DNA from 2 places in the Cupriavidus sp. UBA2010 genome. Region 2 is predicted to be linked to the other one. Evidence: predicted binding sites of a transcription regulator. Region 2 holds the regulator's gene; the other holds the start of a gene.
What was found. The regulator LexA, encoded in region 2, represses DNA repair genes until DNA is damaged. The targets are predictions, from matches to a motif close to ACTGTATNNNNATACAGT.

Region 1: a site for LexA is predicted at 12,458-12,475, ahead of imuA (translesion DNA synthesis-associated protein ImuA). Genes of this name have one in related genera too.

What each region holds. Positions count from the first base shown of each region.
Region 1 is NZ_DDCI01000023.1:111,830-128,054, forward strand. It holds gene B2246_RS18170 (ABC transporter substrate-binding protein) at 1-150, opposite strand, end outside; gene B2246_RS18175 (TauD/TfdA dioxygenase family protein) at 263-1,189, opposite strand; gene B2246_RS18180 (hypothetical protein) at 1,391-1,840, shown strand; gene pdhA (pyruvate dehydrogenase (acetyl-transferring) E1 component subunit alpha) at 2,028-3,131, shown strand; gene B2246_RS18190 (alpha-ketoacid dehydrogenase subunit beta) at 3,124-4,104, shown strand; gene B2246_RS18195 (dihydrolipoamide acetyltransferase family protein) at 4,121-5,254, shown strand; gene B2246_RS18200 (peroxiredoxin) at 5,429-6,082, shown strand; gene B2246_RS18205 (error-prone DNA polymerase) at 6,360-9,821, opposite strand; gene B2246_RS18210 (Y-family DNA polymerase) at 9,848-11,557, opposite strand; gene imuA (translesion DNA synthesis-associated protein ImuA) at 11,448-12,404, opposite strand; gene B2246_RS18220 (hypothetical protein) at 12,628-12,963, shown strand; gene B2246_RS18225 (nitrogen fixation protein NifQ) at 13,021-13,653, opposite strand; gene B2246_RS18230 (DUF1579 domain-containing protein) at 13,748-14,245, opposite strand; gene B2246_RS18235 (DUF2880 domain-containing protein) at 14,394-14,768, opposite strand; gene B2246_RS18240 (efflux RND transporter permease subunit) at 14,871-16,225, opposite strand, start outside.
Region 2 is NZ_DDCI01000012.1:185,795-202,019, forward strand. It holds gene B2246_RS08245 (hypothetical protein) at 1-1,214, shown strand, start outside; gene B2246_RS08250 (hypothetical protein) at 1,303-4,152, shown strand; gene B2246_RS08255 (hypothetical protein) at 4,177-5,253, shown strand; gene B2246_RS08260 (hypothetical protein) at 5,243-5,449, shown strand; gene B2246_RS08265 (glycoside hydrolase family protein) at 5,446-5,892, shown strand; gene B2246_RS08270 (hypothetical protein) at 5,889-6,464, shown strand; gene B2246_RS08275 (hypothetical protein) at 6,461-6,694, shown strand; gene B2246_RS08280 (acyltransferase family protein) at 6,734-7,864, shown strand; gene B2246_RS08285 (DUF3079 domain-containing protein) at 8,288-8,497, shown strand; gene aspT (aspartate-alanine antiporter) at 8,576-10,261, opposite strand; gene B2246_RS08295 (bifunctional aspartate transaminase/aspartate 4-decarboxylase) at 10,317-11,933, opposite strand; gene B2246_RS08300 (hypothetical protein) at 12,203-12,478, shown strand; gene B2246_RS08305 (hypothetical protein) at 12,595-12,768, opposite strand; gene lexA (transcriptional repressor LexA) at 12,892-13,548, opposite strand; gene B2246_RS08315 (asparaginase) at 13,754-14,755, shown strand; gene rpsF (30S ribosomal protein S6) at 14,873-15,247, shown strand; gene priB (primosomal replication protein N) at 15,268-15,567, shown strand; gene rpsR (30S ribosomal protein S18) at 15,571-15,849, shown strand; gene rplI (50S ribosomal protein L9) at 15,880-16,225, shown strand, end outside.

The sequences.
Region 1 (16,225 bases), on a different contig from region 2:
GTCGATGCCCTGCTGCTTGCCGTGTTTCTCGATCAGTTGCTGGTCGCGTGCGACGTTGAGCAGCAGATAGACCACGCCGAACTGCTCGGCAATGCGCAGGCGGCCTTCGGCGTGCGCATTGCCAGTCAAGGCAAGGCCCGCCGTCAGCATGGCAACGGCGGCGCGACGGGTCAGGGTGGAAGCAGACGTAAAGGCGGACGAAAACAACGACATGCAATGGACTCCTGAAAAATGGGGCCGGAGTGAAAAAACGGGAACCGGATCAGAACGGCTGATCGCCTTCGATCGTGGTGCGATACATCACGCGCCGCTGGTGATCGGGTGTGCCGGCGGCCAGATGCAGCAGCGACCGGTTGTCCCAGAACACGAGGTCGTGCTCGCGCCACTGATGGCGGTACACGTGCTCGGGCTTCACGCTGTGTGCGAACAATTCATCGAGGATCGCGCGGCTTTCGTCATCAGGCAGGCCGACGATGCGCGTGGTGAAATGCTCGCTGACGAACAGCGCGCGGCGCCCGGTCTCCGGATGCGTGCGAACCACCGGATGCACCACGGGCTTGACCTGCGCGATCTGCTCCGGCGTCAGGTTCGGACGCCACGGGCTGCGCGCCTGCAACTCCGCGTACCGCGCCAGATACGTATGCTCGGCGGCGAGATCGGCCACCTTGCGCTGCAGCGCTTCCGGCAGGCTCTCCCATGCGGTGTGCATATTGGCGAAAAGCGTGTCGCCGCCTTCGGCGGGCAACTCCCTTGCGTGCAACAGGGAACCAAGACTCGGTGTCTCCTTGTAGGAGAGATCCGAATGCCAGAAGTGGCCGGCATCACCCAGCCCGATCGGCTTGCCGTTCTCGATCACGTTCGAGACGATCAGCACTTCGGGGTGGCCCGGCAACTGGAACTGGTTCAGCACGTGAATCTGCAGCGGCCCGAAGCGGCGGCTGAAAGCGATCTGTTGTGCCGGCGTGATGCGCTGGTCGCGGAACACCAGCACGTGATGATCGAGATGCGCCTGATGGATGCGCTGGAAATCACCATGCGACAGCGGCCGCGCCAGATCGACCCCGATGACTTCCGCACCCAGTGCGGCGCCCAGCGGGCGGATTTCGAAATCCTGAAGGGATCTGGCGGAAGACTCGGTGGCGAGGTTGGCGGAGGTATCGACGGTGGCGTCGGCAGTGGCAATCGTCATGGCAGGTCTTTGCTCTGGGGGAAGCACAAGTCTTGCACTGTAGGGAAGCCGCACCAGCCGGACAACGAATCAAATCGCGCGCGATTATGCGGATTCCTTATATCGCGTTGGCGCGCCCGCGGCCTCGCGCCTAAACTTTCTGGAATGACTGGAACAACACCAGGCGCGCGGGAGGCCCGTATGCAAGATGCGATACGTTCCATGCTGTCTCTGTCGATGGCGACAGCCTTCGTGGTCTTGACGGGATGCGGAGGCAGCGACAAGCCCAAGGCAGGGGCACCCGCCACGTCCAGCGGCAGTCCGGCTTCCGCCGCATCCAATGCCGCATCCGTCGCCGCATCCAACGCCGGGGCCGGGGCCATCACCCAGCCGCCCATCCCGGAAGGCCAGCCAGCGGAGGCCGCAGCGCCCGGCCGGTTCCAGATCGTCGCCAGCGGCCAGACTCGCACCGGCCCGTTCCTGCTCGACACGCAGACGGGCCGGATCTGGCAGCTGAGGGAATTCGCCGGTCTTCAGGGCTCGCCCGTCGCGTGGCACGAGATGACGATCATCGACGACAAGGGCGGCATGGGGATTACGTCCACCCAGTTCCAGAAACTCTATCCACCACGTGGCGGTGTGCCGCCACAGGCCGCGCATCGGCGCCGCTAGCGACCCGGCTTCGCGTCCCCCGATGAAACTGCCCCACCCGCCCGCGCCGACAATGTGACGGCGGTGCGCCACCGCACGCCCGCAGCGCGATTCCGTGCCCTACACTCAAAGGCAGCAGCGTTCACAAGATGCTGCGCCGCACAGGACACCGCGAACCACAAGGGAGCAACCTCAAGGGGACAACCACATGGGCACTGTTGCGCGTTTTGAAATCGGCTTTACCCGCTACCTCTCCCCCGACGGCTCGCCCGAGCCCGACCTTCCCGACTTTGCCCGCGATCCGGCCACCCTGCTGCCGCTCTATCGCGCCATGGTGCTGACCCGGCAGTTCGATCTCAAGGCCATCGCGATGCAGCGCACCGGCCAGATCGGCACGTTCGCGTCCGCGCTGGGCCAGGAAGCGATCGGCGTCGGCGTGGCCACGGCGATGCGCCGCGACGACGTGCTGGTGCCGTCGTACCGCGATCATGCCGCGCAGTTTGTGCGGGGCGTCACGATGACGGAGAGCCTGCTGTACTGGGGTGGCGACGAGCGCGGCAGCGCGTTTGCCGCAGTGCCATATGACTTCGGCAACTGCGTGCCGATCGGCACCCAGGTTGGCCATGCGGCCGGCGTGGCCTACACGTTCAAGCTGCGCCAGGCGCCGAACGTGGCCGTGTGCATCCTCGGCGACGGCGGCACCTCGAAGGGTGACTTCTACGAAGGGATGAACATGGCCGGCGCGTGGCACGTTCCGCTGGTCATCGTTATCAACAACAACCAGTGGGCCATCTCGATGCCGCGCGCCAAGCAGACGGCGGCGGCGACGCTGGCCCAGAAGGCGATCGCGGCGGGCATTCCTGGCGAACAGATCGACGGCAACGACGTGATTGCCGTGCGGCAGCGCGTTGGCGCGGCCATCGAACATGCGCGCCACGGCGGCGGGCCGACATTGATCGAGGCGGTGAGCTACCGCCTGGGCGACCATACGACAGCCGATGATGCTTCGCGCTACAGGGACGATGCATCGGTCAAGGAAGCCTGGCGCTGCGAGCCCATTATCCGGCTGCGAGACTACCTGGCCCGCCTCGGCGCCTGGGACGCCGCGCAGGAAGAGGCGCTGATCAAGGAATGCCAGCAGGCCGTTGGCGCGGCCGTGCAGGCCTACCTTGCGCTGCCGCATCCCGATGCATCGGCGATGTTCGATTGCCTGTATGAAACGCTGCCAGACGCCATGGCCGAACAACTCGACACCGCGCGGCAATACGACGCCTCTGGCAAGACCGACACCTCGGGAGCCCATCATGGCTGAACTGCATATGGTGGAAGCCGTCAACCTGGCCCTGGCCCATGCCCTGGCCAACGATCCCGACGTGGTGCTGCTGGGCGAGGACATCGGCGTGAACGGCGGCGTATTCCGCTCGACCGTGGGGCTGCAGTCGCGCTTCGGCGAGGCCCGCGTCATCGACACGCCGCTGGCCGAGGGCGCCATCGTCGGCGCGGCCATCGGCATGGCGGCGATGGGACTCAAGCCTGTCGCGGAGATCCAGTTCGCCGGCTTCATCTATCCGGCGATCGACAACATCCTGAATCACGCGGGTCATATGCGGCACCGCACACGCGGCCGGATCACGTGCCCGATGGTCGTGCGCGCGCCGAGCGGCGCGGGCATTCACGCGCCCGAACACCATTCCGAAAGCCCGGAGGCCCTGTTCGCGCAGATGCCTGGCATCCGCGTGGTCATGCCTTCATCGCCGGCGCGCGCCTACGGGCTGCTGCTCGCGGCGATTCGCGACCCAGACCCGGTGATCTTCCTGGAGCCCACCCGCCTGTACCGGCTGTTCCGGCAGGAGGTCGCCGACGACGGCCAGGCGCTGCCCCTCGACGCCTGCTTCACGCTGCGCGAGGGCACAGACCTCACGCTGGTGAGCTGGGGCGCGATGTTGCGGGAAACGCTGGCCGCGGCCGATGTGCTGGCCGACGAAGGCGTTTCCGCGGCAGTGATCGACGTGGCCACGCTCAAGCCGCTGGATATGGAGACCATCCTGGAATCGGTTGCGCAGAGCGGCCGATGCGTGATCGTGCATGAAGCACCGCGCACCGCCGGCCTGGGCGCGGAGATCGCCGCCAACCTGGCCGACGCGGGACTCTATTCGCTGAGCGCCCCGGTGCAGCGCGTGACGGCGCCTGACACGGTGGTGCCGCTGGCGCGACTCGAACACAGCTACATGCCGTCGGTGGCGCGGATTGTCGACGCGGCGCGACGCGCGCTGGAAGCAGCCTAGCCAAGGAGAGATAGCGATGCGGATCTTCAAGCTGCCCGACCTGGGCGAAGGCCTGCAGGAAGCGGAAATCGTCAACTGGCATGTGAAGCCCGGGGACACCATCGCAGCCGACCAGCCGCTGTTGTCGGTGGAAACAGCCAAGGCCATCGTCGAGATCCCCTCCCCGTTCGCCGGACAGGTTGCGAAACTCTTTGCGCAACCGGGCGACATCGTCCACCTTGGCGCGCCGCTGGTCGGCTTCGAGGGCGCGGGGGCACCCGACGATGCCGGCACGGTGGTAGGCGCCGTCAAGGTCGGCACGCATGTGGTCAATGAAGGCGTCACGCGCGTAGGCGCCGCCGGCATTCCCGGCGGACACGGCATCAAGGCCACGCCGGCCGTGCGCGCGCTGGCGCGCAAGCTGTCGGTCGACCTGTCGATGGTCACCCCATCCGGCCATGATGGCGTGATCACGGCCACCGATGTGCAGCGCGTGGCCACCACCCTGGCGGACGTCGGCGCGCCGGACGTGCTGCGCGGTGTGCGCCGCGCAATGGCGCAGAACATGGCGCGCGCGCAGAGCGAAGTGGCCGCGGCCACGGTCATGGACGATGCGGACCTGCACGCGTGGCAGGCGACCGGCGCATCGGTGACCGGTCAGGACATCACGATCCGCCTGGTGCGCGCGCTGGTGGCCGGCGTGCGCGCGGAACCGGCGCTCAACGCGTGGTACGAAGGCAGGACCGGCAGACGCCACCTGCTCGAACGGATCGACGTGGGCATTGCGGCGGACCTGCCGGAGGGGTTGTTCGTGCCGGTGCTGCGCAACGTCGGCAAACGCGATGCCGCCGACCTGCGTGCCGGGCTGGACCGAATGCGCGCCGACGTGGTCGCGCGCACCATCGCGCCGGAGGAGATGCGCGGCAATACCATCACCCTGTCGAACTTCGGCATGATCGCGGGCCGCTACGCGGCGCCCATCGTGGTGCCGCCAACGGTTGCCATCCTCGGGGCGGGGCGCGTGCGCGACGAAGTGGTGGCATCCGGCGGCGTGCCTGCCGTGCACCGGGTCATGCCTCTGTCGCTGACATTCGATCACCGCGTGGTCACGGGCGGCGAGGCGGCCCGGTTCCTGCGCGCGGTCATCGAGGATCTGGAACGGCCCGAGTAGCACGACAGGAGTGATTCCGGCGATACCGGCACGGCCCTGGCCAGGCCGGCCATCCGCCACATGGATGAAGGCCATTTGTCCGTCCGGCAGGCAAACCAGTTCCTATACTGGATTTTCGCCGCATAGACGGCTGCGTCACGCCCCCACCCAACCCACCAATAAAGGAGCACGACCATGGCAATCCGACTTGGCGAGGAAGCACCGGACTTCACCGCCGACACCACTGAAGGGAAGATTCATTTTCATGAGTGGATCGGCGACAGCTGGGCCATCCTGTTCTCGCACCCCAAGGATTTCACGCCGGTCTGCACCACCGAGCTCGGCTACATGGCCAAACTGAAGCCCGAGTTCGACAAACGCAATACGAAGATCATCGGCCTGTCGATCGATCCGGTTGGCGACCATTCGCGCTGGGTCAAGGACATCGAGGAAACGCAGGGCGCCACGGTCAACTACCCGATGATCGGCGATCACGACCTCAAGGTGGCCAAGCTCTACGACATGATCCACCCCGAGGCGAGCGGCGGCCCACGCACGGCAGCGGACAACGCCACGATCCGCGCGGTGTTCATGATCGGCCCTGACAAGAAGGTCAAGGCCATGCTGGTCTACCCGATGAGCGCGGGACGCAATTTCGACGAGGTGCTGCGCCTGCTCGACTCGCTGCAACTGAACGCGAAACACACCGTCGCCACGCCAGTCAACTGGAAGCCGGGCGACGACGTGATCATCCCCACTTCGGTGTCGGATGACGACGCGAAGAAAAAATATCCACAGGGCTTCAAGACGCTCAAGCCCTATCTGCGAACGGTTGCCCAGCCGAAGTAAGGACCGAAGTAAGCACCTCTGTTAATACCGATGGGGTAGTCCGCACGACGGATAGGAACTATCCACAGAGAGCGTGGATAATCCCCCTCTTGACAACCCGCCAGCCCGCGCCGGTATTGGCTCAAGGTTGATTGCCTAATTTTTGGGCAATCAACCCTGACGGGGTTTTGCTTGCAGGGGTTGAAGATTTGTGCGTTGAGTCGGAGACCGGAGTCGGGGACCGGCCTGCTGCGCGCTGCTCCGATGCATGAGAAAGGGGGAAAGCTGGACCTCCTTCTCAATGAAAATCCCGACTCCCCACCATCAGCCTCCCCAGCAACGGACTCAGATCCACCAGTTCGTCCGCGACCAGATGGCGCACCTCGCCCTGTCGTTGCCAGGTGCCGATCACGCCGAGCAGCGTCGCTCCCAGGACCTCCTTGCGCTGCCGCTCCACCAGGTCTGGCCAGATGATGACGTTGACGGCGCCGGTCTCATCCTCGATCGAGGTGAAGATCGTGCCGCTGGCCGTCGATGGCCGTTGGCGTACGGTCACGATGCCGCATGCGCGCACGCGGCGGCCGTTGGCGCAGTTCGCGAGTTGGCGTGCCGTCGCGAACTTGAGCGCGCTCAGTCTGTGGCGCAGTAGTGTCAGCGGATGGCACTTCAGCGATAGCCCCAGGCTGGCGTAGTCGGCGGCCACGTCCTCACCGAGTTTCGGCTCGGGAAGTTGCAGTGCGTGCTCCTGCGGCGGCGCATCATGCAGCAGATCGCGATGCGCGGTCTGCACCGCCGCGCCACGCGCGTGCCAGCGTGCCTGACGTCGATGCCCCGCGAGGGATACCAGCGCATCGGCCGCGGCCAGCGCGTCAATGTCGTGCCGGTCCAGTGACGCGCGGCGCGCGAGGTCCTCGACGCTGTCGAATGGCCGCGCCACACGCGCCGCCTCGATCCGCAGCGCGGCAGCCTCGCGCATCCCCTTTACGCGATTCATGCCCAGCCGCACGTCGCGGAAGTTCTGCCCTTCCCGGCGCGGCTCCAGCGTGCTCTCCCAGTTGCTGATCGTCACGTCCACGGGCTGCGACGTCACGCCATGCCGGCGCGCGTCCTGCACCAGTTGCGACGGCGAGTAGAAGCCCATCGGCTGACTGTTGAGCAGTGCGCACAGGAACGCCTCGGGGTAATGACACTTGATCCAGGCGCTGACGTATACGAGCTTGGCGAAGCTGGCCGCATGGCTTTCCGGGAAGCCATATTCCCCAAACCCCTCGATCTGCTTGCAGATGGCCAGCGCGAACGATTCGGGATAGCCGCGCCCGGTCAGCGCCCGTACCAGCGCGTCCTGATGCTTCTTGAGATCGCCACGACGACGCCAGGCCGCCATCGAGCGTCGTAACTGATCAGCCTGCCCGGGCGTAAACCCGGCCGCCTCGATCGCAAGCTGCATGACCTGCTCCTGGAAGATCGGCACACCCAAGGTGCGGCCCAGCACGCGGCGGATCACGTCGTCGAAGTAGGTCGGCGGCTTGCGGGTGAGGCGGAACGCTTCGCGCCGCTTCAGATAGGGATGCACCATACCGCCCTGGATCGGCCCCGGCCGCACGATGGCCACTTCCACCACGAGGTCGTAGTACTTCCGCGGTTGCAGCCGCGGCAGCATCGATTGCTGCGCGCGCGATTCGATCTGGAACACACCGATCGTATCGGCCTTGCAGATCATGTCGTAGGTCTTGACGTCGCCATCGGGCAGATCTTCCATGCGCGTGGGCAGTCCGGCGCGCTCCGGGTCCGGATTCGGGATCATCGCCAGCGCACGACGGATCGCGGTCAGCATGCCCAGCGCGAGCACATCGACCTTCAGCAACCCCAGCGATTCCAGGTCGTCCTTGTCCCACTGGATCACACTTCGGTTTTCCATCGCCGCATTCTCGATCGGCACGAGCCGCGACAGCTTGTCCCGCGCGATCACGAAGCCGCCCACGTGTTGCGACAGATGACGGGGAAAGCCGCGCAACTGCTCCGTCAGGCTGGCCCATTGCCGCACGGTGATGGAATCGGGATCAAGCCCGTAGCGCGAAATGCGGTCAATGAACGCCGCGCCGCCATCCCACCAGGCCTGCCCCTTGACCACCTGTTCCACCACGCCCGGGTCGATGCCGAGCGCGCGCCCCACGTCGCGCAACGCGCTGCGCGAGCGGTACGTGATCAGCGACGCGGCCAGCGCGGCGCGATGGCGGCCGTATTTTCCATAGATGTACTGGATCACCTCCTCGCGCCGCTGGTGCTCGAAGTCGACATCGATATCGGGCGGCTCGTCACGCTCGCGCGACAGGAACCGGCCGAACAGCAGGTTGGCTTGTTCCGGGCTGACCTCGGTGATATGCAGGCAGTAGCAGACTAGCGAGTTGGCCGCCGATCCGCGCCCCTGGCACAGGATGCCCTCCTGGCGCGCGAAGCGGACGATATCGTGCACGGTCAGGAAGAACGGCTCGTAGTGTTTCTCCTCGATCAGTTCGAGTTCTTCCTTGAGTTGCGCCTCCCATTCCGGCGCCATGCCATGTGGAAAACGTTCGGTGATACCGCGCTCCACCTCCTTGCGCAGATAGGTGATCGGCGTTTCGCCGTCTGGCACGAGTTCCTCGGGATACTCGTAGCGCAGCATGTCGAGCGAGAAGCGGCATTGGTCCGCCAGCTTCAGCGTCTGCGCCAGCGCTTCGCGCGGATAGAGCCGCGACAGCACCTGGCGCATGCGCAGATGCGCCTCGGCATTTGGCGCGAGGGCCCGTCCACACGCGGGCAAAGGCTGGCCGATGCGGATCGCGGTCAGCACATCGGCCAGCGGCTTGCGCGAGCGGACATGCATATTGACCGCGCCGGCCGCCACCAGCGGCACGCCGGTTTCCGCCGACACCTGCTGCAAACGCGCGCGATGCATGGCTTCGGCATGGCCCTGCAGCAGTTCCATCGCCATCCAAGCGCGGTCGCCGAAGGTTGCGCGGCACCAGCGTGCCTGCGCGCGCAGGACGTCGAGATCGGCGCAGTAATCGGGCAGCAGGACCACCAGGCAATCCGGCATGCCGCGCAGATGCGCCTGCTTCGGCTGCGGATCGGCAAGATCGGATGGATACAGCAGATAGCTGCCCTTCTCCGCGCGGGTGCGGCCCAGCGTGATGAACTCGCACAGGTCGCCAAACCCGATGCGATTGCGCGCCAGCAGCACCAGGCGCGGTGGCGGCATGGTGTCTTCGGGCGCGGCTGTCAACGTGAAGCGGCTGCCGATGATCAGGTTGAACGCATCGGCAGCGGCGGCGCGGGCTTCGAGCACGCGATGACGGCGCGCGGCGGCATCGGGGTCATCGTCGAAATCGTCCGGCGACAGCGCATCCTCATCCCCCGCATCCCCCGCATCCTCCACACCTCCTGCATCGCTCTCTTCGTCGCCGGTGTCGAGGTCGAATACCGACAGTTCCTCCATCTCGTCGACATCGCCCGCCGTCTGCCCCGCGGCAAGCCGCCGGGCGCTGCGCGTTACCGCCTCCCACATATCCTCGCGCAGCACCTTGATCGCATGATGCGCGCGGGCGGTGCCGGCCACCGAGCATTCATCGGTCAGCGCCAGCCCGCTGTAGCCCAGTTGGAACGCGCGAGAAATCAGTTCCTGCGGATGCGAGGCACCGTTCAGGAATGTGAAGTTGGAGATGCAGTGCAGCTCGACGTAGTCGGGCAGCGACGGCAACAACGAAGACAGGCCGGACAGCACGATCAATCTCCTGGCATCCGGCGGGCTCAGGCAAACAGCCCGTGCAGGAACCAGCGGTATTCGCCGCCGTCTTCCTGCCCGTCGCGCGTGGGATGCCCCGGGCGTTCACGATAGACCCAGCAACGCAGCCCGTCGTCGCGCTCGGCGATGAAGTAGTCGCGCATGGCCAGGCCACCATCCCACCAGCCGGCCTCGATGCGTTCGGGGCGCGTCAGCATCACCAGCGGGCCCTCATGAACGGGGCGATGCTTGTGCACGCGCAGCGGCAATGGCGATTCCAGCAGCCATAGCGGCCGTTCGGGCGGAGTCGTGCCTCCGTTTGTCGTGCCGTTTGTCGTGCCCCGGGCGGGCGGTTCGTCGACAGGCGCCCATTGATTGGCGCGCTCGGGCCGGTGATCCGCCAGTGGATGCGGTTGCAGCACGTTGTCGCGCCCTAGCCGCGCCACCAGCGTATCGAGCAGCCGGCCCAGTTCCGCCGGTTCGGCACCCGGTTCCGGAAACAGCGAGTCGCTTTGCGGTACGCAAATTTCCATCGCCTCCACGCGCAACGCCAACCCGCCCACCGGCGCATGAAAGCGGATCTTGTCGAGCTTCTCGCGCAGTAGCTTCGACAGATGCACGGGATCGCGGCTTGGCTGCGCCAGCCTGAGCGGCACCGGCGTGCTGTCGGTGTCTTCGCCCAGCCGGTAGCGTTCGTGCTCCAGCATCAGCACGCAGCGCGTCACGCCGGCCTGCTGCACGGCCAGCCAGCCCGCGAGCGCCAGCAACAGCCGCTGCGCCCCGGCCAGCACGCCCTCGGCCGACTCCACGCGGCCTGGCAGTTCCATGCGCTGCGCAAACGCCGGTGGCGCCTCGAACCAGGCAAACCCGGACGAGATCTGGCCATAGGCCTGGTCAAGCCGCGCCAGCAATTCCGTGCCGATACGGCGTGACAACCCCGCGCGCGGCAACCGGCGCACCTGCCCCAGCGTGCGGCAGCCAATGCCTTCGAGCCATTCGGGATCGGCCAGCCTGTGCAGGCATTCCACCGGCAGGCGGTCGAGCAGGTGCGTCATGCGGGCGGCACGCACCGCGCGGCGCGCGGGCCGGACAATGCCGCGCGACGTCTTGCGCAACGGCTGACGCGCCAGCCATGCGGCGCCCTGCGCCGTGGTACCGCTGCCAATCTGCGCAAACGTGCCCAGTTGCCGCACACGCGCGCGAATCGCCCGGCACAACGCGCGATGGCCGCCGAACAGGCGCAGGCTGGCCGTGACATCGAGCATCACCGTGGCCGCTTCGGGTTCGGCATCGATCGCCACGGCCGGCGTGAAATGCAGCAACGCCAAAGCGGCCGAGGTCATCAATGCGGACTCCGCCGCGAGATCGCGATCGAGTTGCACCACATCGGCCGACAGCGCCTGCACGCCGCCGCGCCGCATTCCATAGCGCACGCCCAGCGCCACGGCCGGGCCATTGGCCAGCACCACGCGCTCGTGCTCGATCACCGCCACCGGCAGCGCCTGATGCAGCGTTCCGGTATGGGGTGCGGGCCGGGGATCGGCGGACGCACCGGCGGACGCACCGGCGGACGTAATGGCAGACGCACGGGCAGACGTAGCGGCGGGCATACCGGCATCGACCGGCTCAGGCCAGCTCGGTTGCAGCGCGTCCAGCGGCAGGCGCGGCAGGTGCACCGCGATCCAGTACGCCGGGATGGCTGGCGCTGCCGCGGATGTCGGAGATATCGGGAACATGATGATCGGCTCCTGCCGGAGTTGCTGGAACGACCAGAGCGACCGGAACGACCGGAACGACCGGCGTGGGCACCGCGGGCACACCCGCGCGCCGCGGCACATGGAGCATGCCTTCCAGCGGCAACAGCAGCGGCGTGTCGCGTGCCGGGCCGCGCCGCTTGTGAAAAACGATGGATAGCAGATTGCCGGGCAACGGCGATAACGCCAGCCGCAGCATGGCCGGCGACGATTCGTGCAGCACGCGGATCGGCCGCAGCACCCACACCACGGTATCGCCGGCCTGCGCCAGCACCTGCAGACGCCGCAGCGCCTCTGGCCGCGCCGCCAGGAGCCAGACCAGCACCGCGCCGAACGCCTGGCTGCGCAACATCTGCTCGGCCGCCCACGCCATGTCGGCGCGGCGCGATGCCACGGTCGCACCCGCCTGCGGACGTACCCAGTAAAGCTGGCGCGCGGGCAGGCCACCGTCGGCCAGTCCTCCCGCCAGCCCTCCCGTCAATCCGGCCGCATTGGGCAGGTACGGGGGATCGACGAAACCGATGCGGCGCCCCGCCGCGGCCAGCGCGCGCAACGCCGGCATCAGCAGACGCAATTCGCCCGCGCCACCCTGGGCCAGCAGCAACTCGGTCACGGCGCCAGCAGGCCAGCCGCCGCCTGGCAGTTCGGCCGTCAGGGCGTCGTACCCGGTCGGGCACACGGGCAAGCGCCCGGCGCGGCCGAGCTGACCCGCGCGCCACAGCCCGGGGTAGCGGTGCTCGAGTTCGCTCACCGATGCACGGGGCGCGGAGGAGGAAGCCGCATGGCCCGCCATGACTGTCGGCGGCGTGACATGCGATGACACGGTCATGATGTGGATGAAGAGGCGCAATCGACTGGCGTTGCCCTCGTATTTTTACGAATACTGTATATTTATACAGTATCGAGACCGATGCAAGCCTGCAGCACGAATGTGGCGCGCTCACCGCCTGGAATGTGCGCTTGTCAGCGAACTGCCACGGATTCCCGGCACGAATGCAAACAAATGTCATGCACGATTGTGCAGTCCGGGGCAGGTACGCAAAATGCGCGACATGAAACAACGGAATACGCGCGATTGCGTGCATCTGCTGATCGATGGTCTCAAGCGTCAAGGTCCGCTGCGCCGTGACGTGATGGCCGACGCGTGTGGTCTCACCCCCGAGGAAACCACGCGCGCGCTGAAGGCCGCGCGCCAGATGAGCGTGGTCGATCACGTGCCCTACGGTCCCGGCACGTTGCCCGCCGCCATCGTCTACCAGCTCACGGGCCGGCAGCTCCCGCCCGCCCGCAAGAGCACGCGCGTACCGCGCGCGCCCGACGACCGCTTCCAGCCGCTGCTGGAGGCCTGGTGGAACAGCAGCGAACTCGATCACGTCGATCGCGCGTAACCACGCTCATGCGCTCGCCGGCCCGCACCGGGGAGCTGGGGAGACTTCAATCGGGAATCAGGAGCGGGGCTGTCTCACGATGACCGACTCGATGGCCGATTCAATGACCGATTCAATGGCTGATTCGGCGCCGTGACAGGCCGCGTAATGGTCGCAGCCCTCGCACGAGGGCTCAGGGCAAGGATGAATGTCGAGCCGCTCGCAGACGCGGTGATAGAAGAACTTCTTCCATTTCATGTCCGTGGTATTGGCCGCGAAGACCGGCCAGAAGACCTGCCGCAGCAACGCGGACACATCGTCGCGCCCGGACAGGCCCATGTCCTGCCACAAGTGCGTATGGCCGAAGCAGCCGCAGGCCAGCGCGTGCGCGGCCCAATGCACCAGCGGCACCAGCGTCCCTGCCGCGCCCGGCGTGCAGCCGTCCTCGAGCATCTCCACCAGATCGGCGAATTCGCACGGCAGGCTGTCCGGCGCCTGTGGTGGAACATCTGGCGCCCACCCCGCCTGCGCGGCCCCGGGAAAGCAGTGATCCAGCATGTGCCGGAACGCGTCCGGCGGCAGGCCGAGCCATTGCGCGAAGCGCGGCAGGCGCCCCGCGCAGGCAGACTCCAGCACCCCGGCCAACGCCCGTGTAACGGGATCGCCGGGTTGGGCAGCAAAGGCATCCAGCAACAGCAGTGAGCGGTTCATCGTGGCAGCAGTACGGCAGCGCGCCCGCGGAATGGCGGGCATCGCATCGCAATATAACCACGTATATAACGCCAGTCAAACCGCGAACGGCGTCCTACTTCTCGCGACGATAGCGAGCCTGCACGATCTGCATCCACTCGCCGTTGTCGGCCTGCATGAACGACGTCAGCGTGCGGTGATCGTCATCCACCAGGGCCACAACATCGCGGTACTTCGCCGTTTTTCCCTCGATCATATTGCCATCCGGGCCGAACGCCGGGCCATCGGCACGCAGCGTGAGCGTGCGCCCATCGGCCTCGAGATCGCCTTCGTAGACCCACATGTGGGTCATCATCGAACCGATGAACGTGCCGACGAAATGCTTGCGAACGGGGTCGTAGCCGAGCGTCATGATCGTGACCGCCGACCCGCAGCCCGGAAACTCGCCCTCCGCACGCGCCTGCACCCAGACGTCGCCCACCTGGCTGACCTGCTCGGGGATCTTCCATTTTTCAGGCGGCGCCTCCGGGCCCATCTGGGCCTCGCCTTCGCCTACCCACCTGCCGACGAGCTTCTGTAGCCAGCGGTGTTCGTTGGTCGCTTCGATCTTCATGCAAACGCCTCCTTGTGAGTTGCGCCGCTACTTGTGTACGGCGTACACAAAAGGTTAGAAGACGGGGTCGTCGATGTCCAACAAAAACCCGCAAGATGACAAAAATGTCATCTTGCGGGTTTCCGGTGTGGCAGGGTCAGCGCGGAAATTACTGGGGCAAACGCACCTTCGGCACGATGAACTGGTTACCGGGGGCGCGCATCACATCGCACTGCGCCTCGCCCTTGCGGGCCTGTCCGGACTTGTCCACGTACTCGATGCTGCCGACCACGCTGTAGACGTCTTCGGCCACGCGGCGAGTGGTGCCTCGCACCCAGCGAAACTGGTCGGGATTCGGCAACGCGGCCTTCACTGCGTTCATGCAGGCACCGGGCGCCTCGGGCGCTTCGGGCTTGCCGCCGCGCTGGCCCAGCTCGACGTTGACGGGCGCGTCGGCCGAGGATGCGGCAGGCGCCGCCATCGCGGTCACCGGCAGCGCGATCAATGCGAGCGCCGTCAGCACGCGGCGCGCTTGGATCGTCATGGTATGCACTCCAAACAAAAAAGGCCGGCACGCGCGTTGCATGCCGGCCGGTTGCCATTGTACTGGCGTACGGATCGAATGTTCCGGGTCGCGTTACACCGACTACACCGACATGTCGCGCGGCTCCGGCTTGCGGTCATCGAACCAGCGGTACAGCGTGGGCACCATGACCAGCGTGAGCAGCGTCGACGTAATCAGCCCGCCGATCACCACCACCGCCAGCGGGCGCTGCACCTCGGAGCCTGGACCCGTCGAGAACAGGAACGGCACCAGACCCAGCATGGCGATCGTCGCGGTCATCATCACCGGACGGAAACGCTGCGTGGCGCCGCGCACCACCGCGTTGCGCAGCGACATGCCCGATTCACGCAATGTACGGATGTACGACACCAGCACCACCCCGTTCAGCACCGCCATGCCCCACAGCGCGATAAAGCCCACCGACGCCGGTACGGACAGGTACTCGCCCGTGACGAACAGCCCGATGATGCCGCCGATCGATGCAAACGGCAGCACCGTGATGATCAGCGTGGCATACCGCACCGAGTTGAACAGCAGGAACAGCAGGAAGAAGATCGCGGCGATGGTAATCGGCACGATGATCTTCAGGTGGCCCATCGCGCGTTCCATGTTCTGGAACTGGCCGCCCCACTCGAAGTAGTAGCCCTCGGGCAGCTTGACCTTGCTCTCGGTGGCGGACTGCAGTTCGGCCACGAAGCCGCCGAGATCGCGATCCTTCACGTTGATCATCACCACCACGCGGCGCTTGGCCATTTCGCGGCTGATCTGCGCCGGGCCATCGGTCACTTCGATCTTCGCCACGCTCTGCAGCGGCACCTGCACGCCGTCGGGCGCCGATACCAGCAACTGGCGAATCTCCTGCACGTTGCTGCGGAATTCCTCAGGCAGGCGTACGGCCGCCGCAAAGCGACGTTCGCCTTCGAAGATATCCGTGGCACGCTTGCCGCCGATGGCAATCTCGATGATGTCGTGGATGTCCGACACGTTCAGCCCGTAGCGCGCAATCGCCTGACGGTCGATCTCGATCGACAGGTACTGCTGGCCCGAGATCCGCTCGATACGGATGTCCTGCGACCCCTGGATGCCACCTGCCACGCGGGCGATCTGGCCGGCCAGGTCACGCAGCGTCTCCAGGTCGTCGCCGAAGATCTTCACGGCGATATCGGAACGCACGCCGCTGACCATCTCGTCCACGCGGTCCGAGATCGGCTGCGCCATCACGATCTGCACGCCGGGAATGGCCTTGAGCTTCTCGCGGATCGCGTTGGCGATGTCGTCCTGCGTCCAGCCATCGGGCCACTCGTCGCGGTCCTTGAGGCTGGCGATCGGCGTCGATTCGTTCTGGCCCTGCGGGTCAGCCGGGCTTTCGCCACGACCCACGCCCGAGACCACCGACTTCACGCCCGGCACTTCGAGCACCAGCTTGTTGGCCTGTT
Region 2 (16,225 bases):
CGCTGCTCGACGTGCACAAGATCCTGAGCGATCAGGACTTCCGTCGCCAGTTCCTGCTGTCCTACGGCCCGGAGCAGTACAAGTCGATGCAGCAATGGGTGGGCGATCTGGCCAACGGCCAGAACTCCGATGCGCAGATGAGCCGGCTGGGCCAGATTATGAATGCCACCCGGCGCATGGTGGTGGCCAACGGCATCGCGCTGCGTGTCTCCACGGTGCTCAAGCACGGCGGCGCGGCTGGCCTGAAGTCGCTGGGCTACTTCAGCGGCGGCGGGGAGAAGTACTTCGCCGCGCGGGTGGCCAAGATGGCGACGGACAATGCCGGCCAGATACAGGGCGCCATTGAGAAGTTCCCCGAGATCCGCGCGCGCCTGATGCAGCAGGACCGGGATTTCCGTCAGACATCGTCTTCCCTGTTCCAGCCCGAGAGCCTGCACGCCAAGGCCGAGCGCTTCGGCCACGCCGCGGTCGCCTACTCGGACATGATGACAGCCGTGCCGACCGCCTGGGCGGCCTACGACCGCGCGATCACCGAGGGCGTCCCCAAGAACCGTGGAGGCACTGGCAAGCCCATGAGTGAGGAAGATGCCGTGCGCTATGCCAGCCAGATCGTACGCGAGGCCCACAGCAGCAACATCGAGTCCGCGCGGTCGATGATCCTGCAGGACAAGAACGAGGCCGTGAAGATGTTCACGACGCTCTACGGCTTCATGAACAACTCGCTCGGCCAGCACATGGACATCGTCGACAAGTTCCGCACGGCCGGATTCAGCAAGCCGGAGGTGCTGGCCCGCTACATGATGGCCATGATCGTGCCGGCGCTCTGGACCGGCATGGTGCACAAGCCGGACAAGGAAGAATCCTGGGCGCACTGGGTAGCCGGGTCGATCACAGGCGAATATGCGGCCATGGTGCCGATGCTGCGTGAAGCATGGTCTGCGCTCGAGGGTCACAGCTCGGCCGGCGTGCCCTCGTACATGAGCGTGCTGGGCGCGATCGGCAAGCCGTTCGCTGACCTCTACAAAGTCGCCAAGGGCGACGAGGTCAAGGCCCCGATCAAGGATCTAGGTAACGCGCTGGGCCTTGCAATTCCCGGCCTCGGACAAGTGGGCACGACGCTACAATACGCAGCGGATGTGCATGAAGGGAAAACCAAGCCTCACAACGTCGTCGAAGCCTTCCGAGGCTATGCGATGGGACAGAACAGCGATTGATTTTTTGATAAACCAGCACTTGCGCTAGCCGGCTACACCTTCACACAGCCCACCGCGCAACCGCAAGGCAACCATATAGGTGGCTGCCTTGACGATTTCGACGACATCCAATGAAGTGGTCGCCCAAGGGAATGGGATCACGACCAGCTTTAACTTCAGTTTCCCGGTCCAGCTCGCGTCCCATTTGCTGGTCTACTACACAGACGCGACCGGCGCGCAGACACTGCTCTCCCCCGCCTCCTACTCGGTGACCGGCGTCGGCACGGCCAACGGCGGGAGCGTGACCTATCCGCTCTCTGGCAGCCCGATTGCGACCGGCACCATCCTGACGATTCAGCGCATCGTCCCGTATAAGCAACTGACCGACATCGTCAACCAGTCCGGCTTCTATCCGAACGTGGTGGAGAATGCGCTCGATTATCTGACGATGGAGGTGCAGCAACTGGCGCAGATGGCGCAGCTCTCGCTGAGCGTGCCATTCAGTGCCACGGTGCCGAGCCTCGTCCTGCCGGGCACGAAGGGCCGCGCGCTTGGCCTGGTCGGCTTCGATGCCAATGGCAACGCCATCATCTATCCGGTCACCGCGAGCGTGGGGGCCGGCAACCTGATTAGCGAAGGGCCGTTCGTTGCCGGCACGAACTTCACGCCAGGCACCACGACGACGCTGACGCTATCGCAGTCCTACGGCACGGCCGCCAATGTGCAAGTGCACTTCGATGGCACCTACCAGGGGACGGACCAATACACCCTGAATGGCGCGCAGATCATTTTCAATGTGCCGATTCCGGTTGGGGTCAACAAGGTCTATGTGGTCGGCGGCACGACGCTTTCCGCCAACCTCCCGTCCTCCGGCTCGGTCGGGGATGCCCAGATCAACTGGGGTGGGATTCTGAACCGGGTTGTTGATAGCATCGCCGCCCTGCGCGCCCTGAGTTCCGGCTCCCACAATCGCGCATTCGCAACCGGCTACTACGGCGCGGGCGACGGCGGTGGCGGCGCCTACTGGTACGACCCGACCGATACCACCAGCACCGACAATGGCGGCACGATCATCGTCGCGGGAGACGGCGCGCGCTGGAAACTCATCACGCAGGGCTTCCTCGCGCCAAAGCAATTCGGCGCGCGCGGCAACTGGAACGGCACGACCGGCACCGATGACTCGGCGGCGCTACAGGCGTGCTTCACCGCAGCGGCTGCCGCTGGCCTCTGGGTCGATGGCGGCAATGCGGCCTACCTCGTGCTCTCGAACATCACGGTCACGGCCAGCGCCTTCAAGCTGCGTAACTGCCGCTTCGCTCTGGGCCCTGACTACACCGCCCAGGCGCAAGTCGCGATCAACTGCGGCACGGTCGAGCTTCGGTCCATCTACGTGGACGGGGGGCGCGGCACCTACAAGACTGGGAATGAGGCTTGGGTTACCTTTGCCAGTGCAAACGGTTACGGCAGCATAGAACCCGCATATCAGCCGTTCATTAATGTGAACAGCTACGGCGCCGGCGCTGCAGCGCAGGCTAACATCGATGCGGTCCATTTCGTGAACATGTTCGCCGTGGCGTGCATCAACATCGGCACCTATGGCACGGTGCAGATCTCGAACTGCATCTATCGCAACATCGCGAACTGCACCTTCACGGTCTACCACTCTCCGGACAATGGCACGACCGTCGCCGGGCGTACGCAGGTCAATAACGTCTACGCCGAGAATGTGGGCCTGCTGCCGACGACGTTCCTTGTGGGCGGCGTATCGACCAATTTCGCCACCTCCACCGCCTTCCCGCAAGGCTCCTTCAACTTCCTGGTGAGCTTCGGGGATTACAGCATCTCCAATGCCGTGGTGTGGAACTACGGGGCCACGGCGATCACGTCTGATCGCAATACCACCTTCAATGGCAGCAACATCTATGTGTTGTGTACGGCCGCCAACGCTGTCAGCAACAACCCGTCCGGCGCCATATGGGATGAAGCCTGCGGCCGATTCACTTTGACGAACGCAGTTGTAGACATCCGGGCGCGCGACCCGCGAGACTATGCGCAGGACTCGTGCGCGCTGCAACTGTTCGTTCTCGACAACCAGCAGGTCGACCTCACCAACATCATCGTGAAGGGGAACGTCAGCACGGCGGTCGCCAACCGTGCCTTCCGCGGCTCGTTGTTTGGCTCGTCGGCAGGTCAGGTCATCAACATCACCAACGTGCACATCGATGGCTTGTACGTCGCCAATGCCATCAACTTCGCACTGTCACCAAACTCGGTCATCGACGCGCGTATCCGCATGTCACAGGTGTACGTGGCCTCCGGCGTCTGCAATTTCGATCAGCCTAATGTGCTTGAGCTGACGAATATCCAGACCTCTGGCGATGTCACCATATCGACCTCCGGCAACCATGGCATTACCGGTGCCGTTGCAATCGTCAGCCTGCGCGACAGCAACATCAATAACTTCTCTTGCACGACAACTGTGGCCGGCACGATCACGGTCGATGACAACGAGACGATCAACGGCAACGTGTCGATCAGCACTTGCACTGGCCAGGTATCGGTATCCGGCAATAAGGCAATCGCCGGCTCGATCAACTTGAGTTCCGGCAATCCGACGATCGGATCGTTCTGCATCGCCAACAACGCCTACGTGGTCGGAATCACGACGGTCACGTTCGCCCGCAGTGCGATAGTCAACGGCAACCACACCACGCGCCGCATCGAGATCAAGGACGTGCAGACGTTCAACGTCACCGGCAATACGGCAAAGACCAACACTTCCGAATCGATCATCTGGATCAATCCGGTCACGGCAGCAAACATCCTGGCCGGCGTGATCTCCAGCAACAACGTGCTGATCCAGACCGGCACTGTTGGCGCTGGGTTCGTGACGATTGGGGGCGGCGTTACCAACGTCACCGACGTGAACAACAACAAGGTCACCACCAACTGGAGCTAAACCATGAAGCGAATCCTATGCGGAGTGCTCGCCGCTCTGCTGTCATTCACCGCGGCGGCCACAACGCTCTCCCCGATCCAATTGCTGAATCCGGCCGGGTCGACGATCGGCCAGGCGATCCTTTCCACCGGACCAAGCACGCCGCCGGTGTGGGGTGGCGTCACGCTGTCGAGCGTCACCGGCACGCTTGCTGTCGCCAATGGCGGCACGGGCGCCACCACTGCGGCGAATGCGCGCACGAACCTTGGTGCTGCTGCGACATCCGGCAACCTATCCCAGTTCGCAGCTACCACCTCGGCACAGCTGGCCGGCATCTTGTCGGATGAGACTGGCACCGGCGCCGCAGTATTCGCGGCCTCGCCGACCTTCTCTGGCACAGCAGCCTTTGCTGGTATCACGGCAACGTCTGGCACCGTGAACGGCAATGTGTCGCTGAACTACACCTCAGCGGCAACACAGCGCTCGATCAACTGGACCAACAGCGGATCACCGCGGTGGTTTTTGCAGAACGATGGAGCCACCGAAAGTGGGTCGAACGCAGGCAGCAACCTGATACTGTCTCGCTTCAGCGATGCGGGCTCATTCATCAGTAACCCGGTCACAGTGAATCGAGCCAGCGGCCTGACCACCTTGACATCATTGACTGTTACCGGCGCGATCACGCCGTCCTCCACCGCCGGCATCGTCGGCACCACCACGAACGACAACGCGAACGCTGGCAGCGTGGGCGAGTACGCCACGAACTCGGCAACCAGCATCAGCATGACATCTGGCACCCCCGCCACCGTCACAAGTTTGTCGCTGACCGCTGGTGACTGGGACGTTTCCGGGGCAATCACGTACTCGCCGGCTGCAAGCACAACGGTTTCGTCTATCGCCACAGGCATCAGCACCGTTGCGGCAACGCTTCCGGCGAACAACACCGGCGCATACAACCTGCTGGTTCTCACCTTCGCGACCGGCTCTGCGCAGGTCCACGGCACCCAGGTAGTACGGGTCAGCGTTGCCAGCACCACCACCGTCTATTTGGTTGGGTCGGTGACATTCGGCGTCAGCACCCTGACAGCGAACGGATTCATCCGAGCGCGCCGTGTTCGATAAAACAAAAACGGGGTCATTAATGAAAAAAGAAGTCGTCACCGCCGCAGCCCAGACTTCTCCAGCAGTGCTGGGTGACGTTTGGCTGTGGATCACAAACCACGAGCTGGCCTGGTTCGTCTCGTTGCTGACGATCATCTACATCCTCTCGCAGTTGTTCTGGGGCTGGGCAAAGTACCTGCGGAGGCGCGACGAATGAACTACGACAAGCTGAAGGCGCAGCTCGCTGTGGATGAAGGGACTAGGCGCCGTCGATACAGGGATTCGCGCGGATTCTGGACCATCGGCCGGGGCCACAACATCGACGCCGATCCGCACTATCCATACACGCTCGCGGATGAACCTCTGAATGACGCGCAGATCGATGGCCTTGAGGATCGCGATATCGCCGCTGCCGTTGGCGCATTGGATCAGTACGCCAACTGGTGGCGGGCCATGGAGGAACCCAGGCAGCGCGTCATCTGCAACATGTGCTTCAACATGGGGTGGGGAAAGCTGGCGGGCTTCGTGAATACCCTGCAGGCCATGCACTTCGCCAACTACGCCGCGGCGGCGCAGGGGATGAGGACGAGTCTGTGGGCGTCGCAGGTAGGTGACCGGGCCGAGCGCCTGGCCAAGATTATGGAAACGGGAGAAGGATGATGGACTGGTCAAAAGTCAAAAGTGCCATCGGCACTATCGCACCGTGGCTCGCCGGAACGCTCGGCACACCTGTGGCTGGCGTAGCGGTCAAGGCCATCTGCGATCTGTTCGGGCTGACGGGCGACAACGCGACGCCCGAGAATGTCACTGCTGCACTCGCCGGAGCGACGCCGGATCAGCTCATCGCGCTGAAGCAGGCCGATCTGAAGCATCAGGAGTTGATGACTCAGATCGGCTATGACCATCTCGACAAGCTCGCGCAGATGGAAGTGGATGACCGAGACGGTGCCCGCAAGCGTGAGATTGCCGTCAAGGATCGCACGCCGGCCCACCTGGCCTACATGATCATCGGTGGATTCTTCGGCGTCGCCACGGCGCAGCTGGTGGCCCTCATGGGATGGCCGGATGTCGCCGCCAAGATCCCGCCGCAAGGCTGGGTGATCATCGGCAATATCAGCGGCTATCTGGCAGCAGAGGCCAAGGCAGCGGCGGCCTACTACTTCGGCACGACCCAGGACAGCGGTCGCAAGACTGAGCTTCTGGCGCAACAGGCTACGGGAGTGCAGCAATGAACGCGCTGGGCCGCTACCTCATGAATTGGCTGCGCTGGCTGGACGAAGGCCTCAATGTCCTGACCGGTGGCGACGCCAACGAGACGATGAGCAGCCGAGCAGGGAAGGGGATGAGGGAGGGCAAACGCTGGGCCTGTCTCCTTTGCCGATTCCTCGATCTTTTTCAGCGCGATCACTGCATCCGCTCGATCAATCCTGACGACGGAGCCAACGCGACCATCCCGGACTGAGCGGTATACTGGCGTGAAAGAAGCAACGAAAAACGCACAATGCACGCCAGTCCCAACAAACTCGAATCCATCCAGGCGCTGCGCGCGGTTGCCGCGCTCTACGTCTTCCTCTTCCACACCAAGGCACCGCTGCCGCTCTGGTCGCCGGAATCTGCGGCGGCATGGATGGACTTCGTGCGCCACGGCTTCATGGGCGTGGACCTGTTCTTCGTCATCAGCGGCTTCATCATGGCCTGGGTGTGCGTGCTCTCCGGGAAATCCAAGGACGGCCCGCTCGCCTTCAGCGCGAAGCGGTTCTTCCGGATCGCGCCGCCGTACTGGATTGCTACCGTCGTCGTTCTCTACGTGCTAGGGCAGAAGACCGTGCACGATGACCTGCAGACGAGCCTGCTTTTCATGCCGTTGGACTTTGAGCCGGCGCCGTTTTATGGCTATGCGGTGCATGGTCTTGGCTGGACGCTGAACTACGAAATGCTGTTCTATGCACTGTTCGCCGGCTCGCTGTTGTTCGGCCGGTTTGCCTTGATCGCAGTCGTACTGACGATCGGTGGCCTGGTGTTCGGCGTTCCTTACTGGATGGGTGCCGAACTCAGCGCGAACCCTGGTCGCGTGCTGGATCTGACTGAGCCGTACTACCGGATGGCAACCAACCCGATGATGCTGGAGTTTGTGCTCGGCATCGCCGCCGCAATTGCCTACTGGCTGCTGCGCGGTAGGACGCCAAAGGCTATCGCTGCCGCCATCCTGGCGGCCGGTGTCGGCCTGATGGTCTGGCGCATGGGTTGGTATGACGGTGGCCATTCTCCTGTTGACTTGGGCGTGCCCGCCGCAATCCTCGTGCTTGGCGCCGCGCTGGCAGAGAGTGCCGGAATTCTGGCGGTACCCAAGCGAGCGGTCTGGCTGGGCGAGATGTCCTTCGCGCTATACCTCGTCCACTCCATCGTGCTCCAGTGGCTGAACCAGCGAATGCCGGCAGCGTCCGGGACTGGTGCGATCTACGGAAAGCTGCTGTTCGACTTCGCCGCAGTGCTGGTCGCCTCACACTACTGGTATCGGTTCGTGGAGACTCCCTCGATGCGGGTAGGGACCGTGCTCGCCAAGGCCATCAACCGCGTCAAGGCTGCGTGCCTGGCTGTGGCGTCGAGATCCACTGCGCTCACGACCCGCTAAATCTCCCCATCCGCCAAGATTGCTGTCAGCCACCTAGGGAGATTCTCAGAATCTGCGGGAGCGGGGAGATTTTCTGTCAAGCGGGATCAGGCCGGAATTCGTTGGAAGATCCCGAAAATGACCACGACTGCATGCCGTTTGCGGCTGGTACCATATTCCAACGAACTCACGCAACGCGTTGATTCTTAACGATTTTGGTTGCGGATTGTGATTCCTGTCGTCGTGGGTTCGAGTCCCATCAGCCACCCCAAAGAATTGTCGTCAAAACAGCGCCTCCGGGCGCTGTTTTGCATTTCGGCAAAGCTTCTTGTGGACGAGGGATAGGCGCGCTTGCGTTGGATCAACTATCCCCGCAATCAGTCGTACGTCCAGATTCGCCAGGGCTACTATCAAGCCATCGGACAACAGCCTCTCTCGCTTGTCATGGCTAAGAAGTTTCCCCTGCATCCCGCACACCCGGAGCGCGTGTGCTGGGGGTGCGACAAATTCTGTTCGACCGATGCAATGGGCTGTGGCAATGGCTCAAGCCGCACACAGCACCCCGCCGAATTGCTCGGCGAAGATTGGTATCTACATGGCGACTGGGGCATCGAGCCTCAACTCGATGCCCCAGCAAAGACCGGGCTTGGATAACCAGTCGGTCGATTTGATCGCTTCAATCCCCTGAAGCCGGTCTGCACCGCCCAAATGCAGCTTGAGCGGCGCAAACGCTCATGAAAGTATCATGATGACGACCATCCCCCAGATTGTCAGCAGGGTGTTGCCCACAGCGTAGGTCACGGTATATCCAAGGCCTGGCACTTGGCTTTTTGCCGTCTCGCAGATCATGCCGAGCGCAGCAGTGGTTGTGCGCGCGCCGGCACAGACTCCAAGCACGAGTGCCGGATGAAAGCGGAAGACGTACTTGGCCAGGTACATGCCGATAATCAGCGGAACCGATGTGGCGAAAATACCCCAGAGGAAGAGGCTGACACCGAGTTTCTGCAGGCCGGCAATAAAGCCAGGGCCCGCGGAAATACCGACGACCGCGATGAACACATTGAGGCCAACCGAGTTCATGAACCAAAGAGTCGGTTCAGGTATGCGTCCGAAAGTCGGGTGAATGGCCCGGTACCAACCGAAGATAATACCCGCGATCAGCGCGCCACCTGCCGTGGAAAGCGTCAGGGGAATACCGGCGACGTTGATCACGATGGCGCCGATAAATGCGCCGACGGTAATCGCCAGCGACACGAATGCCACGTCGGTCACCGTCGTCGGGCGGTCGATATATCCGACATGCTTTGCCGTTGCATTGATGTCCTGCGTGCGGCCGACCACGGTGATGACGTCACCGCGGTAGAGCTTGGTTTTCGGCAGTACGGGGATGACTGTTTCCGTTGGTCCGCGCTTGATCTTCTTCAGGAAAATTCCACGCGCACCGGGCCACCGAGACATCTCCTGCAGCGTGTGGCCATCAACCTCCTTGTTGGTGATATAGATGTCCACACCCTCCGTCTGCACATTGAGCAGTTCTGAGTCTTCCACTTCCCGGCCGCTTGGTCCCAGTCTGGCAATCAGTTGATCGCGCTTTCCGCCTATTGCGACGATATCGCCAGGCTCCAGAACGGTATCGAGTTGTGCCTCGATAATCTTGCCGCCTCGGCGAATGCGTTCGATAAAGGCGCGTACGCCTTCGGCCGTGCTGGCCTCCAGTTCGGCTACGGACTTGCCGATGTATGGGCTGTGGGGGGCCAGCGCGTAGGCTCGCAGCTCAAACTCATGCCATTCGGTGCCTTCTCCGTCTGCTCCGGCTCCAAGTTGCTGCTCATAATCCTTGCAGGCAGCTACAAGGTCGATGCCAAGCAGTTTGGGGCCGATCTGCGCCAGGAGAATTGCCGAGCCGACTGTACCGAAGATATACGTGACCGCATAGGCGATCGGCATGCCGTCCAGAAGCTGTTTGGCCTCTTCCGGAGATCGGCCCAGGCGATTGATGGCATCAGTGGCGAGACCCATGGAAGCCGAGATTGTCTGCGAACCCGCAAACAATCCGGCTGCCGACCCGAGATCGTATCCGGCGACCATCGCCGCAATGATTGATGCGGCGAGACACAGCACCGCGACTATCGCAGCAAAAATGGCTTGGGGAATGCCATCCTTCGCAATGCCGCGAACGAACTGCGGGCCGACGCCATAGCCCACCGCAAACAGAAACATCAGGAAAAAGACGGATTTCACGTTCGCGGAGATCTTCACGCCGAGGATGCCGATGACGATCGCCACCAGCAGCGTCGATGTCACGGCGCCCAGGCTGAACCCCTTGTAGCTCTTCCCGCCTACCCAGTAGCCGATTCCCAGTGCGAGAAAAATCGCGATCTCGGGGTACGCCTTGAGGGTGGAGACAAACCAGGTCATAGCCTACTCCTGTATTTGTAGACTGATTAGTCAGAACTGCCTTGCCGCGACCGGGTTATTTCTTTTTCGGCTTCTGCGTCTTGCCGCCGGACTCCTGGTATCGCGCCAGATATTCGTCGCGCAGCTTGCGCACCGAGCGCCCGATCTTCACGTAGTCCTCTTCATTCAGATTGGCGAGCGAAACGCGACCAGAGGGGTGACGGGTGCCGAAGCCACCGCCAGGCAACAGGACCACGCCGGCTTCCTCAGCGAGTCTAAACAGGAGCTCATGCGGCTGAATCGATTCGAGCAACCATTTGACGAAATCGGCGCCGACTTCGCGGCTCATTTGTTCGACATCGAGCAGCGTGTAGTAGTCGACCACGTTCTCGTCGACGGGTTCCGGCGCAACGCCCATGCCGCGATAGAGCGCGGCCTTGCGGCTTCTGATCAGCCGCTTCATGGTTTGCTTGTAGTGGTCGGCGGAATCCATCAGCGAGAACAGGGAGAACAGCACCATCTGCACCTGCTGCGGCGTGGAAAGACCGGCGGTATGGTTCAGTGCCACCGTGCGGCTGTCGGCAACCACTCGGTCGATAAAGGGCAGCTTCTCCGGTTCGGTGGTGATGGAGGAATAGCGCTTGTTCAGATCCTTCTGAATATTCTTGGGTAGGTTCGCCAGTTGCTCGTCGAAGAGATTCGACTTGTGGGTGGCAATAACGCCGAGGCGCCAGCCAGTGGCACCGAAGTACTTGGAGTACGAATACACCAGGAGCGTGTTCTTGGGACACATCGCAAACAGCGAGACGAAATTGTCGGCGAAGGTACCGTACACATCGTCTGTCAGGAGAATCAGATCTGGGCGTTCTTCAACGATGCTGGCGATGTATTTCAGGCTTTCATCGCTCATTTTTACGGAAGGCGGATTGCTGGGGTTCACCAGGAAAAACGCCTTAACCTTGGGATCTCGCAGCTTGTCGAGTTCCTTCTTCGGGTACTGCCATCCACTTGCGGGGTCGGCATCGATCGAAACCTCGGTCAGGTGGTATTCGGCCAGTTCCGGAATTTCGATATACGGCGTGAAGATCGGCATTCCCAGTGCGATCGTGTCACCGGGATTGATCAGATGATTGACCTTCAACGAATTGAAGAGGTACGTCATCGCGGCGGTTCCGCCTTCCACGGCGTACAGGTCGAAATCGCCCAGGAACGGATGCGCGCCAATCATTTCCTTGCGGATGTACTGTTTGACGATCTTCTCGCTCAGTCGGAGCATCCGGTCGGGAACCGGATAGTTGCAGGCCAGGATCCCTTCGCACATTTCGTACAGGAAATCACCGCCATCCAGACCGAGCTGGTCGCGCACATACGATACGGCCCCGGTCAGGAACTTGACGCCGGGAACGTCCTTGTGCACGCGGGCATAAAGGTCGAACCGCTCCTCGATACCTGCGCGTCGCGGGAAACCGCCGACACCTTCTGGCAAATACGAAAATGACCTTTCCGATTCGATCATGGCGAACTGGCCGAGCTGCCAGAAACCATGTCGCGGGATGGTTGCCAGAAAATTCGGATTACCTCGCCCGGCGTTTAGCATCAGGCGATTCGATACGCTTCCTGCCAACTTGATGAGTTCGTCCTTGAGTTCGAAAGGCGACAGGCTGGCGAGCCCTGACGTATCGTGCTTGGCCATCGTGCATCTCCTGAAGGTGCTGTGCGGTATAGGGGCGTGGGAGGGACGAAAGGCTTCAACCTCTCGTCATCGTCGGATCGAATGGGGCAAAACCATGCTGGGTTGGCGCTTTCCGCCACGATCGACGTTCTCGGTTGTTACCCTAGCCGGAGAGCGAGAAATTTTCATTGGCCCAAAGAACTACGAATGGCTAGGAAAATGCGCGACGTCGCGAAATCGGGCAAGTAATCTGTAAAGATCAGGAATTGCAGATGCTGCGGAGGAGAAGGATGACGCTCAGATTTCACGAACTCTCTCCCGATGTGCGGGAGGCTCTGGAGTCCATTTGCGCCAGGCACGGATTCGTCCCCGAGGATTTCGAATTCGCGGTTGCGAACGCGCTCAATCCGGGGGAGGGGGCTGCTGCGGATATGGTGACTGTCGAACGCGTGGTCGGCGGTCAGTTGCAGAAATACAAAGGAGGCGCTGGCGGGGCTGCGACCTGGCTGGCTGCCTTTGAGGCAGACCTCGCGTCCGATTGGTTCGGCGCGCCGTTGGCCGATTAATGTCGAGTCAGATTGATGATGGTCGGGCCCCGATCAGCGTCGGGTCCCGGGGCCATCATCGCCCGTACATGCAGCAATGCGCTGCAGTGCATGGTGACAGAAGAGAGCGGGCTGCCTCAATCAAGAGTTTTCGAGGAGGGTTCAGCAAGCTCGAGCATTCGGCAGATGGCGGCCATATTGCCGACCATGGTGCGGCGATGGGTGCCCTGGTAGACGCGAACGCCCTTGATCTGGCGGAAGGGGACCGGCTTGACCGGACGGCGGGATGCGACGGTTTCGGATTGCAGCATGGCAACACCTCGTAATTTGCGTTCAGCAGAAGTCCGCACCCGTCGTCCGTAAAGGACGGGGCGGCGTTGGCAAAGCAAAAGCGGGTGACCGGGGCAGGTGGCCAGCTGCCTGGGTCCGGAGAGTCAGAAGCCTGAAGATCTGATCAGGCCAACTGCGATACCCTCCAGGGAGAACTCATCACGTCCTGCATGCAAGACGATGTTCTGGAAGTCGGGGTTCTCGGCGATCAACTCGATCGTATCGCCGCGTTTCTTCAAGCGTTTGACGGTGACGTCATCGCCCAGACGGGCGACGACAACCTTACCGTTCGCAGCTTCGCTGGCTTTCTTCACGGCAAGCAGGTCGCCATCCAGAATGCCGGCGTCGCGCATGCTCAGGCCGCGAACGCGAAGTAGATAGTCGGGGCGCTCGTCAAAGACAGAGGCATCGACTTGATACTGCCGGTCGATATGCTCGGCAGCCAGAATCGGGCTGCCAGCTGCGACACGACCGACTAATGGCAATGTCAGTTGCAGCACACCCGCCATCGGTAACGAGAACTGATCGGGTCGTTCAGAGTCGCTACGCGTCACCTTCAGGCGAATGCCTCGCGATGCGCCCGGCGTCAGCTCGATCACGCCCTTGCGCGCCAGAGCCCGCAGGTGTTCCTCGGCCGAATTGGGGGAGGAGAAGCCGAATTCGGCGGCGATCTCAGCACGAGTGGGCGGAAAGCCCGTGTTGCGGATCGTGTCGCGGATCAGGTCGAAAATCTGCTGCTGCCGGGGTGTCAGGGTCGCCATGGGTCGCAGGTCTTGTGCCGAAGCACTGTATGTTTAAACAGTATGCTGTGATTTTATACAGTATCGGGTGAAGTGCAAGCACATTTTGCGCAGCCGGCTCAACACGAGTAGTTCCGTGGGGTGAGGCCCACGGGTTTGCCACGGGTTCGGCCAGGCGTTCGCGCAGTTACAATCGGCCCGCCTTCAAGCTCCGTCAACCCCGTCCATGTCCGTACTCCTGCCTCGTATCGTTGTGCTCGCGACTGGCGGCACCATCGCCGGTTCGTCCGCTAATCCTGCCAGTAGCGCGCACTATCAGGCTGCGACAGTACCTGTATCGCAACTTGTGCAGGCAGTGCCCGCGCTGGCAGATGTGGCGCGGGTCGAAGCGGAGCAGGTGGCGCAGGTGGACAGCAAGGACATGATGTTCGATCTCTGGCGGTTGCTTGCCGCGCGAATCGGGTATTGGTCCGCGCAGGCCGATGTCGCCGGAATCGTGATCACACATGGCACTGACACGCTGGAAGAGACGGCGATGTTCCTGCATCTGACGCAGGCTTGCCCGTTGCCTGTCGTGATGACTGCGGCCATGCGCCCATCGACATCGCTTTCGGCTGACGGGCCGCTGAACCTGCTCGATGCGGTGCGCGTGGCGGCAAGCCCGGCGGCGGTTGGCAAGGGTGTGCTCGTGGTCCTGAATCAGCAGATTCATGCCGCGCGTGATGTCGTCAAGGCGCATACGTCGGCTGTCGATGCTTTCCATTCGCCAGTTGCCGGTCCGCTTGGCTTTGTGCAGGATACCTACGTCCATTTCTCGCGCACCCCGGGTCCTGGTCAGGCGCCGCGCTTGCCGGTGCCCGCTGTATGGCCGTTGGTGGAGATCGTCGCCAGCTATGCGCAGCCGGGGAGGGTAGCTATCGACGCGATGGTGGCCGCAGGCGTGCTAGGGTTCGTCGTGGCCGCGGCTGGCAACGGTTCCGTGCACGAAACGCTGACGGCCGCGCTGGTCGACGCCGCGGCATGTGGTATAGCGGTGGCGCGTAGTTCGCGTACCGGTGCTGGTCATGTGGCAATCCCCGCACCGCCGCGACCGACAGGTGGCGTATTCGTCTCGTCGGGTGACCTCAACCCCTACAAGGCGCGCGTGCTGCTGCTGCTGGCGTTGGCTGACGACCCTTCGCTGGGGCGCGATGCGGCCCGGCTTCAGGCGCTCTTCGAGCGGTACTGAGGCAGGCCGGGCGCCGAATTCTTGCGCGAAGGCCCCTTTCCGGGCTATACTCGCGGGCTACTCAACCTTGCCGCACCGGACGTGACGCCCGGGTGGCTCATCCCAAAAGGAGCGTCAATGCGTCATTACGAAATCGTATTTATCGTCCATCCGGACCAGAGTGAACAAGTGCCGGCGATGATCGAGCGTTACAAGCAGCTCGTCACGTCGCAAAACGGCCAGATTCACCGCGTGGAAGACTGGGGCCGTCGTCAAATGGCCTACATGATCCAGAAGCTGGCCAAGGCTCACTACGTTTGCCTGAACATCGAATGCGGCAAGGACACGCTGGCTGAACTCGAACACGCGTTCAAGTTCAACGACGCCGTGCTGCGTCACCTGATCGTTCAGACCAAGAAGGCCGAGACTGCTCCTTCGCCGATGATGAAGGAAGTGCAGCGCGAAGAAGCCCGCAAGGCCGCGCAAACGACCACGGAAGGCCAGCCCGCCTGAGAGCGGACTGCTATGTCGCGGTGAACCAGCTTCGGCTGATCGCCACGCTCGTCGAGCGAGAGGCGTTGCGCTATACGCCGGCCGGAGTGCCCGTCGTCAACTGCATTCTGCAGCATGCCGGCGAGGCGCTGGAGGCGGAAACGCCCCGGCAGGTGGAGTTCGCAATCGTGGCCATGGGCATTGGCGCCATTGGCCAGCAGCTTGAGCGGTTGCCGCTCGATACGCTGCTCGATTGCGAAGGCTTTCTGGCCCGCAAGCACCGCAACAGCAGGACACTGGTCTTTCACATCACTCGATGTAAAGCATTCGAAAAGGATTGAATCATGGCATTCGTCAAACGTGACAACAAGAACAAGAAGCGCTTTCAGCAACAGAACCCGCTGTTCAAGCGCAAGCGCTTCTGCCGTTTCACCGTGGCTGGCGTCGAACAGATCGACTACAAGGATCTGGACACGCTGAAGGACTTCATCGGCGACAACGGCAAGATCACGCCGGCTCGCCTGACCGGTACCAAGGCTCACTATCAGCGTCAGCTGGATACGGCCATCAAGCGCGCCCGCTTCCTGGCGCTGATGCCGTACACCGACCTGCACAAGAACTGATAGTCCCAGGACCGCAAGGAGAAATACACGATGCAAGTCATTCTGCTGGAAAAAGTCATCAACCTGGGTAGCCTGGGTGACATCGTTCGCGTGAAGGACGGTTACGCTCGTAACTTCCTGATCCCGACCAAGCGCGCACGCCGCGCAACGCAAAGCGCCATCGCCGAATTCGAAGTGAAGCGCGCCGAGCTGGAGAAGGCCGCCGCCGAAAAGCTGGCTGCCGCTCAAGCTGAAGGCGAGAAGCTGAACGGCCTGACCGTCCAGATCACCCAGAAGTCGGGTGTGGACGGCCGTCTGTTCGGTTCGGTGACCAACGCCGACATCGCTGAAGCCCTGGCTGGCCAAGGCTTCAAGCTGGAGAAGGCTCAGGTTCGCA